2 regions of the Thiomicrorhabdus xiamenensis genome follow, and region 2 is predicted to be linked to the other one. Evidence: riboswitches for the same ligand, from Rfam matches in the RefSeq annotation. Region 2 holds a riboswitch; the other holds the start of a gene.
What was found. Region 2 has a riboswitch for thiamine pyrophosphate ahead of HQN79_RS04125 (TonB-dependent receptor). Riboswitches for the same ligand answer to the same signal wherever they lie in the genome.
Positions count from the first base shown of each region.

Region 1: linked by a shared signal. The riboswitch ahead of thiC (phosphomethylpyrimidine synthase ThiC) and the one ahead of HQN79_RS04125 (TonB-dependent receptor) in region 2 are both predicted to bind thiamine pyrophosphate.

Region 1 is NZ_CP054020.1:1,435,897-1,444,719, forward strand. It holds gene HQN79_RS06635 (diguanylate cyclase) at 1-1,138, shown strand, start outside; gene HQN79_RS06640 (thiazole synthase) at 1,169-1,954, opposite strand; gene thiS (sulfur carrier protein ThiS) at 2,050-2,247, opposite strand; gene HQN79_RS06650 (FAD-dependent oxidoreductase) at 2,244-3,383, opposite strand; gene thiC (phosphomethylpyrimidine synthase ThiC) at 3,384-5,324, opposite strand; TPP riboswitch at 5,487-5,591, opposite strand; gene HQN79_RS06660 (tetratricopeptide repeat protein) at 5,842-6,669, shown strand; gene HQN79_RS06665 (DUF3087 family protein) at 6,808-7,338, shown strand; gene HQN79_RS06670 (sodium-dependent transporter) at 7,425-8,823, opposite strand, start outside.
Region 2 is NZ_CP054020.1:899,397-908,219, forward strand. It holds gene HQN79_RS04125 (TonB-dependent receptor) at 1-1,485, opposite strand, end outside; TPP riboswitch at 1,566-1,679, opposite strand; gene HQN79_RS04130 (HDOD domain-containing protein) at 1,856-2,734, shown strand; gene thrS (threonine--tRNA ligase) at 2,941-4,887, shown strand; gene infC (translation initiation factor IF-3) at 4,909-5,460, shown strand; gene rpmI (50S ribosomal protein L35) at 5,634-5,831, shown strand; gene rplT (50S ribosomal protein L20) at 5,849-6,205, shown strand; gene pheS (phenylalanine--tRNA ligase subunit alpha) at 6,400-7,398, shown strand; gene pheT (phenylalanine--tRNA ligase subunit beta) at 7,437-8,823, shown strand, end outside.

The DNA.
Region 1 (8,823 bases), 540 kb from region 2:
CATTTTACGCGGTGTTTACAACAGCCCGATTGTCGTTGGAATTGAAGTGAAGTCTCTTGACCATAAAATGGACTATAAAATCGGCTCCATTTTGGACAAAGACAGTCACCCTGCCTACTTCGATACCGACGGCAAACCCGGCAAATCCGCCGAAACCGGTCTGGGAGCCGATGCCCTCTTTGGTTACACCTTTCCGATCACCTATCAGGGACCCGCATTCAAAGACCCTCAACCGCTTGGCGAAGTCACCATCTACTCAAACGAGCGGCTGGTTTTTGAACGCGTAAAATATGGTTTTTTTCTTATCCTGATCAACTCGGTCATCAAAACTCTGGCACTGTGGTTTATTATTTTTTACTTCATTAAACGCTACCTGGGTAATCCGCTGAATGAATTTACCCGCAAAATCAAACAGCAGGACAGCAATCAACCGCATCCGATTACGCTTGATATTCCCTGGTCGGACAATAATGAAATTCTGTTGCTGAAAGACAGCTATAACCAGATGATCCTTAGCGTGAACGAGTATCAGGCGGCTCTGAAAACCCTTAACAAAGAACTGGATGATAAGGTCCGAGAACGAACCCATGAACTGTTTGCAGCGAAAGAAGCAGCCGAGATGCTGGCCTATACCGATGTGCTCACAGATGTCAAAACCCGCAGAGCTTTCTTTGAGTTGGCCGAGCAGGAGTTAAAGAACGCGGTTCGTCAGCAAACCGCAGCGTCGATTATCATGATCGATATCGACCATTTCAAAAATATCAACGACACTTACGGACACGCGACAGGCGATCTGGTATTGCAGACTTTTGCCAAGACACTTAAAAACTCCTGTCGCGCTTGTGATCTGATCGGGAGACTTGGCGGTGAAGAATTTGCCATTCTGCTCCCGCAAACCGATCTGAACGGCGCGCTACACGTTGCCGAGAAGTTGCGCCTGTCCGTCGCCGACTCGAAGCTGACACACAATCGGCAAACCCTTCACTTTACCGCCAGCTTTGGTGTTGCCGAAACGGCTCCGGGACAATACATGCTCGAAGAAATTCTGCTGCAAGCCGACCAGGCGCTGTATACGGCAAAAAATCAGGGCAGAAACCAGGCGGTCGCCTACAAGCAATCAACGACCGAGAATACTTGATGATGTGGGTTTGACTTATCCGCGTTTACTTCAAGCCGAATGCCAGAAAGGCGAATCCAGTGTTGGTGTGCTGGCACTCGCGGCGTGCTGTTCCGCCATCGGTCCGGCTTCATAAGCAAGACGGCCAGCTTCAATGGCGCCGCGAAACGCTTGCGCCATTTTCTGCGGCTGCTGAGCATGCGCCACGGCAGTATTCAGCAAAATCCCGTCAACGCCCATTTCCATCGCCTGAACCGCATGTGACGGCACGCCGATGCCCGAATCGACAATGATAGTCACCTCCGGAAAACGATCGCGAATGGCCTGCAACGCATAAGGATTCAAAAGCCCTTTGCCGGTTCCGATTGGAGACCCCCACGGCATAATCACTTTGCAGCCCGCTTCGACCAGATGGCGGGCAATCACCAGATCATCGGTACAATAAGGCAAGACTTTAAAGCCGTCGTTCAACAGGATTTCCGTCGCTTTGACCAGATCAATCGGGTCCGGCTGGAGATTAAAATCATCGCCGACGAGTTCCAGTTTGACCCAATCCGTTTGAAACAATTCCCGGCTCATTTTGGCCATATTCACCGCTTCTTTAACCGAATGGCAGCCGGCCGTGTTCGGCAAGAGTTTCAAACCGAGCGAGCGGATAATATTCCAGAAGTTTTCGCCACCTGCCTGTTGTGGATTCTGACGACTCAGCGACAGCGTCACCACTTCCGCAGCGGACGCCAGAATACTTTCCTGCATCACTTTAGGTGACGGATAGAGCGCACTGCCGATCAGCATCCGGCTTTTCAGCTCGGTGCCATAGATATTTAAACCCGACATAATATTAATTCCTGAATTCTGTAAAGATATGTTTAAGAGCCATATTGATAAACACTTTCTTAGCCGTCCTGAAAAGCTTAGTTAGCTCAGCTTCCCTAGCCACCTTGAATCGCACTGACGACTTCAACCTTATCCCCGCCATGCAAAATACGTTGTTCGTGCTCGGAATTCGGGACAAATTCCTCGTTCAGCATGACCGCATAAGGCATTCTTGCTCCGAACAGAGACAAAGCCGACTGCAGAGTCTGCCCCTCTTCAAGGACCAGTTCATGACCGTTTATTTCAATTTTCATAACGCCTCCCGAAAAGCATGACCATTGTCAGCGCCCTGCACCAGTTCTGGCAAAGCACCCAGATAACGCCCATCCATCGGTTGATCAAGTAGATAGCTGCGACACAGATCAACCAACACCGGAGAAAGCAGATAACCATGACGAAACAGACCGTTAAGACTGATGACGTTACCGTCCACCCGCATTTGCGGTTCGTTATGCAGGTATGCCGGTCTCAAGCCCGATTGAATCTGCAGAATTTCCGCCTCGGCAAAACCGCTATGCACTGAAAAACAGGAAGAGAGCAACTCCAATGTCGAGCGCACCGTCGGCTGACGCTGATCCTGAGTTTCAATCTGAGTCGCCCCTATCACGAAATGATGGTTCGGTTTCGGAGCGATATAGATCGGATAACGGGGATGCATTAAACGTACCGGACGCCGCAAGGTGACCTGCGGTGCATGCACCCGAGCCACTTCCCCGCGCACACCGCGCAGATCCGGCTGAGAATCTTTGCACGCGCCCAGACCGCGACAATCAATAATCCAGTCATAGCCTTTTCGCAAGTCTCCATTAATCAGCAACTCAGATTCAATCAGTTGCACAAAAGCTTCTGTCTGCCAATTAATGTTCGCATGCGCTCGCAAAACATCACCGAGAACGGCAAGCAGCTGACGGTTGTCTAGCTGCCCTTCATCCGGAAGGAACAGGCCTTGTGCAAAACGCTGATTGATCTCTGGTTCGAGAGTGGTAATCTCCGCACGATCAATCCGCCGGTAATGATCCCCTTTTAAGTTTTTCTGGAGAGTCTCCAGACTGGCTCTGTCCTGTTCGAAAGCAAGCAAAAGCGAACCATTGCGTTGAAAAAAGACCTTCTGCGGTAAAGCCTGCAAAATCTTCGGCCACAGCTCCAGCGCAATCTCTCCGAGCTGCATAATGCCGGTTCCGCTTTCTGCGGATTCCGCCAAAGGCGCAAGCATTGCTGCCGCCAGATAAGCCGCGCTCAGTTCTCCCCGGCCATCATCCTGATCAAACAGATCGATCTGCATCTCGTCTTTGAGCGAAAACGCCAAAAGACGCCCTATAAGACCGGCGCCTAAAATGGCGATTTTAGGCTTACACCCTGTATGCGCAGACCGATCGATTCGGCCACTCATTTACGCTTCCTTCTGATAGATTTCACTACCAGCTTCGACAAACTCCTGCGATTTCTGTTTCATTCCGGCCTTGATTTCGTCCAGCGTAATCTCGGTGATCTGTCCGTTATTACCGGCCGCTTCCTGTTCAGCCGCATAGTCGCGAACCTCTTGAGAAATCTTCATCGAACAGAATTTCGGACCGCACATCGAACAGAAGTGCGCCACCTTGCCGGATTCCTGCGGAATGGTTTCGTCGTGGTATTCGCGCGCGCGCTCCGGATCCAACCCCAAATTGAACTGATCGACCCAACGGAACTCGAAACGTGCTTTGGACAGCGCGTTATCACGGATTTGCGCACCCGGATGGCCTTTTGCCAAGTCTCCGGCATGGGCCGCAATCTTGTAAGCCATCAAGCCTTCTTTGACATCGTCCTTATTCGGCAGACCCAGATGCTCTTTCGGAGTGACATAACACAACATGGCGCACCCATACCAACCGATATTGGCGGCACCGATACCTGAAGTAATGTGATCGTAACCCGGCGCGATATCGGTGGTCAGCGGCCCAAGGGTATAGAAAGGCGCTTCACCGCACTCTTCAAGCTGCTTATCGACATTTTCCTTAATCATATGCAGCGGAATATGCCCTGGGCCTTCGATAATCACCTGAACATCGTGCTTCCAGGCGATTTTGGTCAATTCACCAAGCGTTTCCAGCTCGGCAAACTGCGCTTCGTCATTGGCATCGGCAATAGCCCCGGGACGCAGCCCGTCTCCAAGCGAGAAACTGACATCATAAGCTTTCATAATTTCGCAAATCTCTTCGAAGTGCGTATACAAGAAGTTCTCCTGATGATGCGCCAGACACCATTTGGCCATAATCGAACCGCCGCGTGAAACGATGCCGGTGACACGTTTGACAGTCATCGGGATATAGCGCAACAAGACACCGGCATGGATCGTAAAGTAGTCAACCCCCTGCTCGGCCTGCTCGATCAGCGTATCGCGGAATATTTCCCAAGTCAGGTCTTCGGCAATCCCGTTCACTTTTTCCAGCGCCTGATAGATTGGAACCGTTCCGATCGGCACCGGCGAATTGCGCATAATCCACTCACGCGTTTCGTGAATATTGCGGCCGGTCGACAGATCCATTACCGTATCCGCGCCCCATTTGGTGGCCCAGACCAGCTTCTCGACTTCTTCGGCAATCGATGATCCGACCGAAGAGTTACCGATATTGGCGTTAACTTTGATCAGGAAATTACGTCCGATAATCATCGGCTCCGATTCCGGATGATTGATATTGCACGGAATGACCGCACGACCACGCGCCACTTCGTCACGCACAAATTCCGCGGTAATGTCCTGAGGAATACTGGCACCGAAAGATTCGCCGGCATGCTGCTGACGGATCATCTCGTCGCGCACCTCTGCACGCTTCATATTTTCGCGAATCGCAATGTATTCCATTTCCGGCGTGATAATGCCCTGACGTGCATAGTGCATCTGAGTGACATTCTTACCCGCTTTGGCACGGCGTACTTCGGGAAGATTTTCAAAGCGGATGTGGTCCAGCCCTTCATTGGCCAGACGTTCTTGAGTAAATTTGGAAGTAACCGAATCCAGAACTTCGGTATCGCCACGTTCGACTACCCATGACTGGCGCAGTTTCGGCAGACCTTTGTATACGTTAATAGCCACATCTGGATCGGTATAAGGACCGGAGGTATCGTAAACGCATACCGGCTCGTTTTTTTCCATCAGCGGATTGTCTTCCGGCCCGGAAACGTAAGTATCACTCAACGTGATTTCGCGCATGCCGACTTTAATCGGATGCAGTTGTCCGTCAACATAGATTTTTTGTGAATTGGGAAAAGATTGCCCGGAAACGTTCTGGATAAACGCTTCGGCTGCCGCACGTCGTTCGCGACGATCAGTCGTTTTGTGGTTTGAACTCATTTTCTTGCCTATTAATAATTAACGATAAATTTAATTAGGCGAAGAACTCGATAGACATCTAAATAGAGGAAATGAAAAACCTTGGATTCGAAAGAATCTGAGTAAGGTGTCACTGACAGAATTGTCTTCAAGAAATTGAAAACAGTCATGCAGTACTAAGGTCTCATTCTGACGATTGTTCCCTTCGCTGGTACTAACCAGATCAGGTTCAACGGATCCCGCTTGCGCGATCTCAGCCTATGTCTAAAGGCACTCCGACAAATTTGCCGATCAGTATAGCGGGAAACTTTGGGAATTCAACCACTAATTTGCAAGGCACTGATAACAATACCCTTTGTTCCGGCTGATAAGTAAAATGTAAACACATGCCATTTAACGGCAAGAAGCGATTGTTAATCCATAACGAGTCCGTTATATTAACTAGCAGTTTTTAATCGCATTTTTCAGCATCAACACCGGTAAGTGCCGTAATTAAAAGACCTTTGCGGAAACCATATAAACACTACAACAGAACTCTATGAAATTACTTAGCTCTCCCAACACCGACAATCATACAAACTCACGTTTTTCCGTCATCGGAAAACTGCTCACCGCACTGAGCGTCATGCTGATCAGCCAGCAATTGTATGCTTTCAACCCCAATGCCTGTCTGAATACTTTTCAAGGCGAAGCCCTGAAGATTTGTCAGGCGGCAATCAAAGGCGATCCGAAAGCCCGTTACCAACTGGCGCGAATCTACGGCGATGCAATGAATTCCCGTAGCGTCGACTATCAGCAGTCATTTCACTGGCATCGCGAGCTGTCGCGTCAGGCGCTGCGTCAAGAATTGCAGGATCCGATCTACTCTCTGGCGATGTATAACACCGGTGTCATGTATGCCGACGGCGTCGGCGTCAAACGCAATGCAAAAAACGCCCTTTTCTGGTTTGATAAAGCCGCTAACCGCGGTGAACCTTTGGCAATGACCCGCTTGGCAATGCTGTATGAACAAGGTGCTCCGGGGATCAGCGCGGACTCCAACAAGGCACGTAACTGGGTGCAAAAAGCCGTCGACAAAGATAATCCGCAAGCCAAAGTCATTATGTCTAAATGGATTCTGGAAGGGAAAATCAATAAAAACCCGACGCAGGCCATCGAGCTTCTCAAGTCGGCAAGTGCTCAGAACTCGCCGCAAGGCGCGTTTGCTCTGGCGAATATGTATGCGACCGGATATGAGCAGCTGGTCAAACAGGATCTGATTAAGGCGAAACAGTTCTACAGCATCGCCTGCAGCCAATATGTGTTCGAAGCCTGCAAACGCTATCACGATATCGACACCACCGGAAGACTGGAAGGCGTCAAATAAAACCTTCCTCTCCTGCGCAGACAACATCGAACCCCTGTCGTGCAGGAAAATTCCTGCCGAATAGCTGACAAATTTCAAATTCTCTCTAAAATAGCCGTCTGTCATTAATGGATTAACAAACAGGAAAACGGAGCGGCTATGTTTCAGATCGAACCTATCGACCCAAAGGTCTATCGTAAAAAATCACGTAACGCGACCTTAATCATGATGGCTATCTTTATTGTGATCGGCTTTATTTTTGCCAGCCTAAGCGTTCACTACCTCGGGCCTTACAATAATAACCATCTGGTTCTGAACTTTTTGGGTGCATTTGTCGGTCTGCTGATCACCGCGTTTATCGTCAAGACGTTTATGGCCGACAAACCTTTTATGCACGAGGCAATGTACGGCTTTCGCCTGAAACGTAATTTGATGCATGTCACCAATCGTTTGCGTCATATTCAGGAATCGGCACAGCAAGGCGATGAGCAAGCGATGAAAATTCTGCGCTTCTACCATCTTGGACTGACGCAAATGCACAAATTCGATCAAAACAGTTCGGCGTTGCTGGATATACAGCGAGAGAAAGAAGAGTTGGAAAAACGTATGTCGGATCTGGGACTGGAATTAAACCAGATCGAATTCGATCCTGTCTGGACTCAGGACTATAAAGAAAGCAGTCACGACTAAAGCAAGCGGCATCATTTCCAGAGAGCCCTAGGCCGCCTCGCCAGGCGCTTTTTTAAGACTGCACCCTGGAAAGATTTCACTGCGGCTTAGGCCAAACGACTTTTTCGCTGCCAGATATAGGCGGAATAGAGCATCAGAGTGATGCCGACCATAATAACGGTACTGTCGGCGGCGACCAGATTGGAGGCAAACACCACCATTACCGCGACCGGTGCAATCCACTTGAGATCGAAAACCAGCAGTTTCATCCATAAAGGCGCCAACTTCAACTGATCTTCACGTACCTGATCATTCATAACCCAGGCGACAAACACACACATCAACATTCCGCCGAGAGGAAGCATGATATTGGTGGTAATGAAATCCAATGTTTCGAAGATGTTGCGTCCGCCCAATACATCGAAATCTTCCCAGCGGTTGAAAGAGAAAACCGTACCGATCCCGATAAACCAGATCACCGATCCGAGCAACCACGCCGCCTTGGAACGCTTCATTCCCCAGCTCTGCTCCATCCAGCTCAAGGCCGGTTCAATCAACGAAATAGCCGAGCTCAGTGCCGCCATCACCACCAGGGCGAAAAACAGTGTTCCGAAAAAGACACCGCCCCACATCTGACCGAAAGCGACCGGCAGCGTCTGAAACAGAAGCCCCGGTCCGGAGCCCGGTTCCATGCCGTTGGCGAAGACAATCGAGAAGATAACCAGACCGGCAAGCAGTGCAATTAATGTGTCTGCAGCCGCAATCCACAGACCCGCCTTAATAATCGACTGTTTTTCACCCAGATAAGAGCCGTAAACCATCATTGCCGCCATCCCGATACTCAAGGTAAAGAAAGCGTGGCCCATCGCAATCAAAACCGCTTCCCAGCTAAGTTTGGAAAAATCCGGACTGAACAGAAAGCTGAAACTCTGGCCGAAAGCGCCGGTGGTGGTCGCGTAACCGAGTAGAATCAACAGAATAATCAGCAAACCCGGCATCATAAAGTTAATCGCTTTTTCGATGCCGCTGCGAACGCCTCGCGAGGCAATCATCACCGTCGCAATACTGACAACCGTATGCCAGAACAGGAGTTCATAAGGGCTTTGCAATAATCCTGAGAAATGTGCGCCGACAGCATCAGATGAAATCTGATCAAAACTGCCCTGCAAACTGCTGATGAAATAGGCGACGCCCCAACCGGCGATCACCGTATAAAAAGAGAGAATCAGGACGCCGGCCAGGACTCCGTTCAGCCCGAGGAGCCACCAGAGTTTCGAGGCTTTGTGCCGTCGCGTAAGGTTGGCCATGGTTTGCAGGGGGTTGGCACCGCCGGAGCGGCCAAGAAGAAATTCGGCGATCAAAACCGGAACTCCGATCAGCAAAATACAGATCAGGTAAACTAAGACGAATGCACCACCGCCGTTTTCACCGGTAATATAGGGAAACTTCCATAAATTTCCCAAGCCAACGGCCGAACCGACGGCGGCTAAAATAAAGACTGTCTGG
Region 2 (8,823 bases):
GGCATCATAGCGATCCATATAGAAGGCGACCAGAGCTGTTTTCAGACCGAACTGTCGGTAGTTGGATTTCAATCCGATCTCATAGTTATACAGCGTTTCTGAATCATACTGCTCATTCGCTTCGCCGGCAAAGTCCGCATTGAATCCGCCGGCTTTAAATCCGCGGGTGACGCCTGTATAGGCGGTATGCGTCTCGTTGTAGCGATAGCTGTAAGTCAGGTGTGCGCCCCAAAGCGTTTCATTCGGGGTGAAGTTATTGACCTGATTGTCGTAATCCAGCTTGTTGTGTTCCACGCGCAAACCGGTAGAAATTGTAGTTTTCGGGGTGCTGTGGAAATCCAGCTGTGCGAATCCGGCCAGTTTATTATGAGTAAAATCGCTACGCGTTCCGTAAGAGGTATTCTCATTCGACTCGTTTAGCGAGGATGCATAAAGCCCAGACAGCCAGTCGGTCGAGTCGTTGAAAAGACGACTGTTTTCGGTCGATGTCCAGCGAATTTCCTGATCCAAAGTCTGGCGCTCTTTGAAGTTCTGGTAAAACCAGTCCCATGCTCCAGAATCATTCCAGTCGCCATCGTAGCTTTTTTCCATTTTGCTGATGGCCAAGCTGGTTTTGGACATAAAGGTGAAGTTAGGGTTGGCTTGTGAAGCGACTTTCAGGGATAGGCCATCTGTTTTCAGCGTATCTTTACCCGGCTGGTTGCTATAAACATCATAGCCGTTGTCAGTAGCCCACATGTCGTAGCCGTTGTTGTAATTCGCGTGCAGTAGTTTCAGATCGACTGTTGTTTTATCATCCGGGAAAAGGCGAAGGGCGGCTTTTGCTGTAAACTCGTCTTTGCCGTTGGTGTCGTTACGCTCAAGGGTCCGGTTTTTTCGGAATCCGTCGCTGGAATGTTTGAAAAGGGAAAAGCGATATTGCGGTGCCAAAGGTTCTGAGCCGAGAGGTCCGCTCTGAACCAGGCCGACTTCGGTCAGGTTATCGGAAGCGCGGGACGCTTCTACCATGCCTTCTCTGTATGCAGTCGGGTCATTGCTCTCTACCAAAATCAAACCGCCAATGGCGCTCTGCCCGTAACGTACGTTCTGCGGGCCTTTCAATACTTCGACTTGCTTCACGTCAAACAAACTGGACGCCATGCCGATTCCGCTATAGTCGATGCCGTCGATTGCAAAACCGACACTGGCATTCGGAGCGCCGGTATATTCTTCGCGTTCACCCAGACCGCGAATCTGAATATGGCGTGGACGGGAGGTTTCGCCAGAAAAATTGACGTTTGGCGTTTTTAATAGGATGTCGTCAAAATGCGTGGCGCCCTGATCCTGTAGTTCGCTTTGTGTCTGAATGGCGACGCTGGCGGCAAGATCCTGAACTTCGGTTTTACGAAGGTCGGCATTAACGGTAACGGTTTCCAGTTCTTCGGCAGCCATTGTGCTGGTAGCCAGTGAAGAGAGCAGAGCGCTGATAAGGAGTTTCTTTTGCATCTTGTCTTTCCCAAATTATCAAGGTCGATCGGGAGACGTGTGAATGCAATTTAAAAAGACGGGGAGGTTAAAGTCCCGTGAACAATTTCGATTGCCATCCCTACGCCAGTATTACCCGGATCAGGTGCAAAGGGTTTATCTTGATATCTCAAGAAATCTCAGGCCGAAATAAATGGCCACCCCTAGGCATGATTTGAATTAATTAAATGTTAAACTGTTAAAAATCTGCGGTGATTTTACTCTGATTTATGACAAAATTAAAATTTGTCTGGCAAGTGTGCATTAAAGTCATGTAATGCATTATGAATTGTATCTTATGCCCCTCGCTACTTAAGCAGTCGGGGCTCATTGAGAAAGTAAAGGTCTGGTTTTGTCTGAGGCGAGTGTAACGAAAGAAATTGTTGAGCGTTTAGCGGAACTTGGTGATCTTCCCCATGTTCCGGATGCGTTGATTAAGTTGGAAAAGCTTCTGGCGGATGACTCGCAGGCCGAGATTACCGATATCGTTAATTTGATCGCGATGGATTCCCGTCTGACGGCGGGGATTATCTTTATGGCTAATTCGGCTAAATATTCGCTGGGTTCAAAAGTAACTGATCTGTTTGAAGCGGTTATTCGTATTGGTCTACATGATGTCAGAATGCTCGCTTATGCGATCAGTTACCAGCAGACATTTAATCGTAAACCTCCGTTCAGTGAAGAGCGTTTCATGCAGCAAGCGATGCTCAGTGCGCTTATCGGTCATAATATTGCCTCGGCCTGCGGTCTTCGCGTAGGGGAAGGCTTTCTGTGCGGCTTGCTGAGAGATATCGGGATCTACCTGCTGGCGCTTGAAAGTCGGGAGAAGTATCAAGAAGTTTTAACGAAAGTCGATTTCAATATCCTGAAACTGGCCGTAATGGAAAATAAACATTTCGGCACCTATCACGCTTTGATGAGCGCACGTCTTCTGCAACTGTGGAACTTTTCGCAAGAGGTTATTATGGGGGTGGCCTATCACCACATCCCGGACAAGATGAAAGGCGAGTTTAAAGGCTATGCCTATCTGACGTATTTAAGTGAAGTAGGGGCATTTAAGCTTGGGTTGGATAATGGAATCGGCGAAATTCCGCCGGATAAATGGCCGCTTGTCGATCAGAAAATCAGCGAGTCTCTGGCTGAATTGAAGATCGCTCAGGGCGAATTTGACGAGATTTTGGAAAAATCTCTGACCGAATATACGCATCTGACAAGCGGGCCATCCACTTAAGGCTTGCAAGGCTGATTTCTATTGTTAGCCTGAATATCGCTTCTTGATTCGATTGCAAGGGGCAGAGAATCCTGTCAATTCTGTTCTTCGTGATAGACAAATCCTATCGATTCAATATGAAATATCTTTTTCCTTAAGGTAAGAAAATGCTAATATTATGTGTTTTCCAATTTTAAACGCATAGTTTTATAAAGAGATTACCTTTTATGCCAATCATTACTTTACCTGACGGGTCTAAGAAAGAGTTTGATCAAGCGGTTTCGGTGATGCAGGTTGCCGAAAGCATCGGTGCCGGCCTTGCCAAAGCGACGGTAGCGGGTCGTGTTAACGGTAAGCTGAAAGACGCCAGTGATTTAATCACGGAAGATGCGACGCTTGAGATCGTGACCATGAAGGATGAAGACGGCATTCACATTATGCGCCACTCCTGTGCGCACCTGTTGGGGCATGCCTTAAAACAGTTGTATCCGGATGTCAAAATGGCTATCGGTCCGGTTATCGATAACGGTTTTTACTACGATATCGATATGGAATACAAAATTACGCCGGAAGATCTGAAAAAGATCGAAAAGCGCATGCAGGAGTTGGCTAAGACCAAATATCCAGTCATCAAAAAAATGCTTCCGCGCGACGAAGCGGTCAAGACGTTTGAAGAGCGCGGCGAAGACTATAAGCTGGAGTTAATTCGCGATCTTCCGGACGAAACGCAATTCGGCTTCTATTTCCATGAAGAGTATGTCGATATGTGCGTTGGACCGCACGTTCCGAATATGTCTTTCACCAAGGCCTTCAAGCTGACCCATGTTGCCGGTGCTTACTGGCGCGGGAATTCAGATAACAAAATGCTACAGCGTATTTACGGTGTAGCTTTTGCCAATAAAGATGACTTGAAAGCCTATCTGAAAATGATGGAAGAGGCCGAAAAGCGTGATCATCGTAAGCTCGGTAAGATGCTGGACCTGTTCCATGTCGACGAAGTCGCTCCGGGGATGGCTTTCTGGCATCCGAAAGGGACCACTCTATACCGCGTGGTAGAAGAGTATATGCGCAGTCAGTTGGTTGCCAACGACTACGACGAGATTCGTACGCCGTTTATTATGGACCGTTCTTTGTGGGAGAAATCGGGGCACTGGGACAAGTTCAAAGAGAACATGTTTACTACCGCAACCGATAATCGCGATTATGCCGTTAAGCCAATGAACTGCCCGGGGCATATTCAGGTTTATAACCAGCACCTGCGTTCGTATCGTGATCTTCCGGCGCGTATCGCCGAATTCGGTACCGTACACCGTAACGAACCGTCCGGAACTTTGCACGGTTTGATGCGTGTGCGCTCTTTCACTCAGGATGATGCGCATATCTTCTGTACACCTGAGCAGATTAAAGCGGAAGTACAAGGTTGTATCGACCTGGTTTATGAAACCTACAACGATTTCGGTTTCGATAATATCGCCGTTAAATTCTCGACCCGTCCGGAAATGCGCGTCGGTTCCGATGACGTATGGGATCTCGCCGAAGCGGCTTTGGAAGAAACTTTGAAAGACGCCGGACTTGAGTATGCATTGCAGCCGGGTGAGGGTGCGTTCTACGGTCCTAAGATCGAATTCCAGTTGAAAGACTGTATCGGTCGTGTCTGGCAGTGCGGAACCATTCAGCTGGACTTCTCAATGACTCAGGAAGAGCGTTTGAATGCGGTTTACGTCGATTCGGATAACGAGAAAAAGCACCCAGTGATGATTCACCGCGCGATTCTTGGATCCCTGGAACGTTTTGTCGGTATTCTGGTCGAACATTACGAAGGCAAATTCCCGACTTGGCTGGCGCCGACCCAGGCGGTAATCGCATCGATTTCCGAAGTTCACAACGAATATGTGACTGATTTTGCGAAAAAATTGAAAAAACATGGGTTTAGAGTCGAAACAGACTTGAGAAATGAAAAGGTTGGGTTTAAAATTCGCGAGCATACTATGCAGCGTGTTCCATATATTCTGGTTGTTGGTGACCAGGAGATGGAACAGGGCACGATTAACGTGCGCGCTCGTGGAGGTAATAACTTAGGGTCATTTGACATGGATCAAATGGTGAAATTGCTACAAGATGACGTAGCAAACCTTGGTCGAGTTGTTGAATCACCTGATGTACAAAATAATTAACTGGAGGAATTTGCTATCGCAATTCGTAGAGGTCGAGGCAGACCACAACAACCTGAAGCACCTAAAGATCGTATTAACAAAGCAATCACAGGAACACCTGAAGTAAGATTAATTGATGCCGAAGGTGAGCAAGCTGGTGTTGTATCTATTCAAGATGCTTTAGCACAGGCAGCCGATGCGGGGTTAGATTTGGTTGAAATCACTGCCAAAGCAAATCCTCCGGTTTGTAAAATCATGGACTACGGCAAGTATCTGTACCAACAACAGAAAAAGCAGCATGAAGCGAAGAAAAAGCAGAAGCAAGTCCAGCTAAAAGAAGTTAAGTTTCGCCCAGGAACTGAGGAAGGAGATTATCAGGTCAAACTACGCAACCTGGTGAAATTCTTGGAAAAAGGGGATCGCGTCAAGGTAACCATCTGGTTCCGTGGTCGTGAGATTACCCATAAGGAACTGGGATTGAAAGTATTGGAGCGCGTGCGCGACGATATCCAGGAATTCGGTACTGTTGAACAGATGCCGAAAATGGAAGGTCGTCAAATGCAGATGATGGTCGCTCCAATCAAAAAGAAATAAGCCTTAAAGGACTTATTTCAAACACAACAGCTGGGGCGTTCGTGTAAGCGGCGCTTCCGGTGCAGCTCCCTCAGTGCTGTTCGTTGTTTCCCGGTGGCCCCCTGATTTCAGGGGGCTGATAGAGAAATCAAGTGATGCATTAAAGCAATCACTTAAATGCGGAGTTTTATTTCATGCCAAAGATGAAATCTAACAGCAGCGCTCTTAAGCGCTTCAAGAAAACCGGTTCAGGCCGTTTTAAGTGCAAACAGTCTCACCTTCGTCACATTCTGACCAAGAAAACGACTAAGCGTAAACGTCAGCTACGTTCTGGTAGCATGATTCACGATAACGATGTGGCAATGGTTCGCCGCATGTTGCCTTACGCTTAATTAGGAGAGATTGAAAGATGGCAAGAGTTAAAAGAGGCGTAATCGCGCGTCGTCGTCATAACAAAGTACTTAAACAAGCGAAAGGTTACTACGGTGCTCGTCGCAAGATCTTCCGCGTTGCTCGTCAAGCGGTGATCAAAGCTGGTCAATATGCATACCGTGACCGTCGTCAACGTAAACGTCAATTCCGTCGTCTATGGATCGCTCGTATCAACGCAGCGGCTCGTATGAACGGTATGACTTACAGCCGTTTCATCAACGGTGTGAGCAAAGCAGGTATCGAAGTAGACCGTAAGGTTCTTGCGGATATCGCGGTTCACGACGCAGCAGCATTTGCGGCGATTGCTGAAAAAGCAAAAGCGGCACTAGCGTAAGCGTATTCTTAACTGCGCAAGCAGTTATCTAAATAGGGGGCTTAGGTCCCCTATTTTTTTCGTCTTATTTCTTTCCGAACCAATCCGTTATAAAAGAACAGATTAATCTGTTTTTGTAAGATTATCGCCGAGGATGTGCGATATAATCTGTTGTTTTATAACGAATTTTAAGCTGTTTTAGGACTCAATACATCATGCAAGAACAATTGCAATCGATTATCGCTCAAGCTAAAGAAGCGGTACAAGACGTTCAAGATTTAGGCAAACTCGACGAACTCCGTGTCCAGTTCCTGGGCAAAAAGGGTGCTTTGACCGAGATGATGAAAACACTTGGTAAGCTCTCTCCGGAAGAGCGTCCTAAGGCAGGTCAGGTGATCAACGAAGCCAAACAGGCTGTTCAGGCGTTGTTGAATGAGAAAAAACGTCAGCTGGACGAAGCGAAGCTGGCTCAGCAATTAGCGGAAGAGACGGTTGATGTTACCCTGCCAGGTCGCGGTGTCGATTTGGGCAGTCTGCATCCGGTTACCCGTACCCTGAACCGTATTGAGACTTTGTTCTCCAAAGCGGGCTTTACCGTAGAAACCGGGCCGGAAATCGAAGACAACTGGCATAACTTCGAAGCGCTGAATATTCCTGAAACGCATCCTGCACGTGCGATGCACGATACTTTCTATATCAATGAAAACACCGTGTTGCGTACACACACCTCCGGTGTCCAGATCCGTACTATGGAAAACAAGCAGCCGCCGTTGCGCATTATCGCGCCGGGGCGCGTGTACCGCTGTGATTCCGATCAGACGCATACGCCGATGTTCCATCAGGTTGAAGGACTGATTGTCGAAAAAAATGCCAGCTTTGCGCAGCTGCGCAGTCTGTTGATTCAGTTCCTGCGCGAATTCTTCGAAGATGAGAATCTACAGACACGCTTCCGTCCGTCTTATTTCCCGTTCACCGAACCATCGGCCGAGGTGGATATTTCCACTGATTTGTTCGGCGAAGGTCGCTGGTTGGAAGTTCTGGGCTGCGGAATGGTTCACCCGAAAGTACTGGAAAACGTCGGTATCGATCCGAATGAATACACCGGTCTGGCATTCGGTTTGGGTGTCGAGCGTCTGGCGATGCTGCGCTATAACGTCAAAGACCTGCGTCAGTTCTTCGAGAACGACCTGCGTTTCCTGAAACAATTTAAATAATCTCTGCTCCGAGCGACTAAGAAAAAGGCACTGAAAAGATGAAATTTAGTGAAAATTGGTTACGCCAATGGACCAACCCTGAATGGAACACCAATGAATTGGCCGAGGCATTGAGTCTGGCCGGTCTGGAAGTTGACGATGTCGAGCCGGTAGCAGGGGAATTTAATAATGTTGTTGTCGGTAAAGTGATCTCGGTGGAAAAACACCCGGATGCTGACAAGTTGAATGTTACTCAGGTGGATGTCGGCGAAATTGAGCCGCTGCAGATTGTCTGCGGTGCGAAAAACGTTGTTGAGGGCATGAAAGCCTGCTGCGCCAAAGTCGGTGCGGTGCTTCCGGGCGACTTCAAAATCAAAAAAGCCAAGCTGCGTGGCGTTCCATCCAACGGTATGTTGTGTGGCGCAACTGAAATCGGCCTGCCGGATGACGGAGTGGACGGTCTGCACGTTCTTCCGGAAGATGCACCGATTGGTATGGACGTCCGCGAATATCTGCAACTGAACGATATGTCGATTGATGTCGACTTGACGCCTAATCGCGCGGACTGTTTCAGCGTAATGGGGATTGCCCGTGATGTGCATGCGATCAGCGGCGCGGATCTTAAAGTTCCGTTTGCTGAACAGGATATGGCCGGAACCGAGCCTTGTTCGGTTCAGATCGAGATCACCGAACCACAGGCGTGCCCTAAATATCTTGGATGTGTAGTGAGCGGTTTCAACGCCAAAGCGGAAACACCGCTATGGATGAAACAGCGTCTTGAGCGCTCCGGTTTACGTCCGTTGAGTTTGACGGTCGACATCACCAACTATGTTTTGTTGGAAATGGGCCAGCCGATGCATGCGTTTGATCTGGATAAGCTTCAGGGCGGAATTCAGGTGCGTATGGCTAAAGACGGCGAGAAACTGACTACTTTGGACGAGAAAGAAGTATCCCTTAAAGAGGGGACGTTGGTTATCGCGGATGATTCCGGAGCGATTGCTTTGGCCGGTGTCATGGGCGGGCTTTCGACGTCTGTTACCGATGAAACAACTTCTATCTTCTTCGAGTGTGCGCATTTTGCGCCGCTGGCGATTACCGGTAAAGCACGCCAATACGGTTTGCACACCGATTCTTCGATGCGTTTTGAACGCGGTGTGGACCCGCAGCTTCCGGAACGTGCGCTGAATCGTGCTTTGAGTTTGCTGGTCGAAATCGCCGGCGGTGAGGTTAGCGCGATCGAAGCGAAAGTTAGCGCGCAGCATATGCCGGAGAGCGCGCAAATCGAATTAAGTGCAAAAACCGTAAGCGACAAGTTGGGTGTTGCTGTTGAAAATGCGCAGATTGAAGACATTTTCTCGCGTCTTGGCTTTGCCGTTGAAGCAAACGCTTCTGGTTGGGTAATGAGTGCGCCTCCCTACCGTTTCGACATGGAAATCGAAATGGATC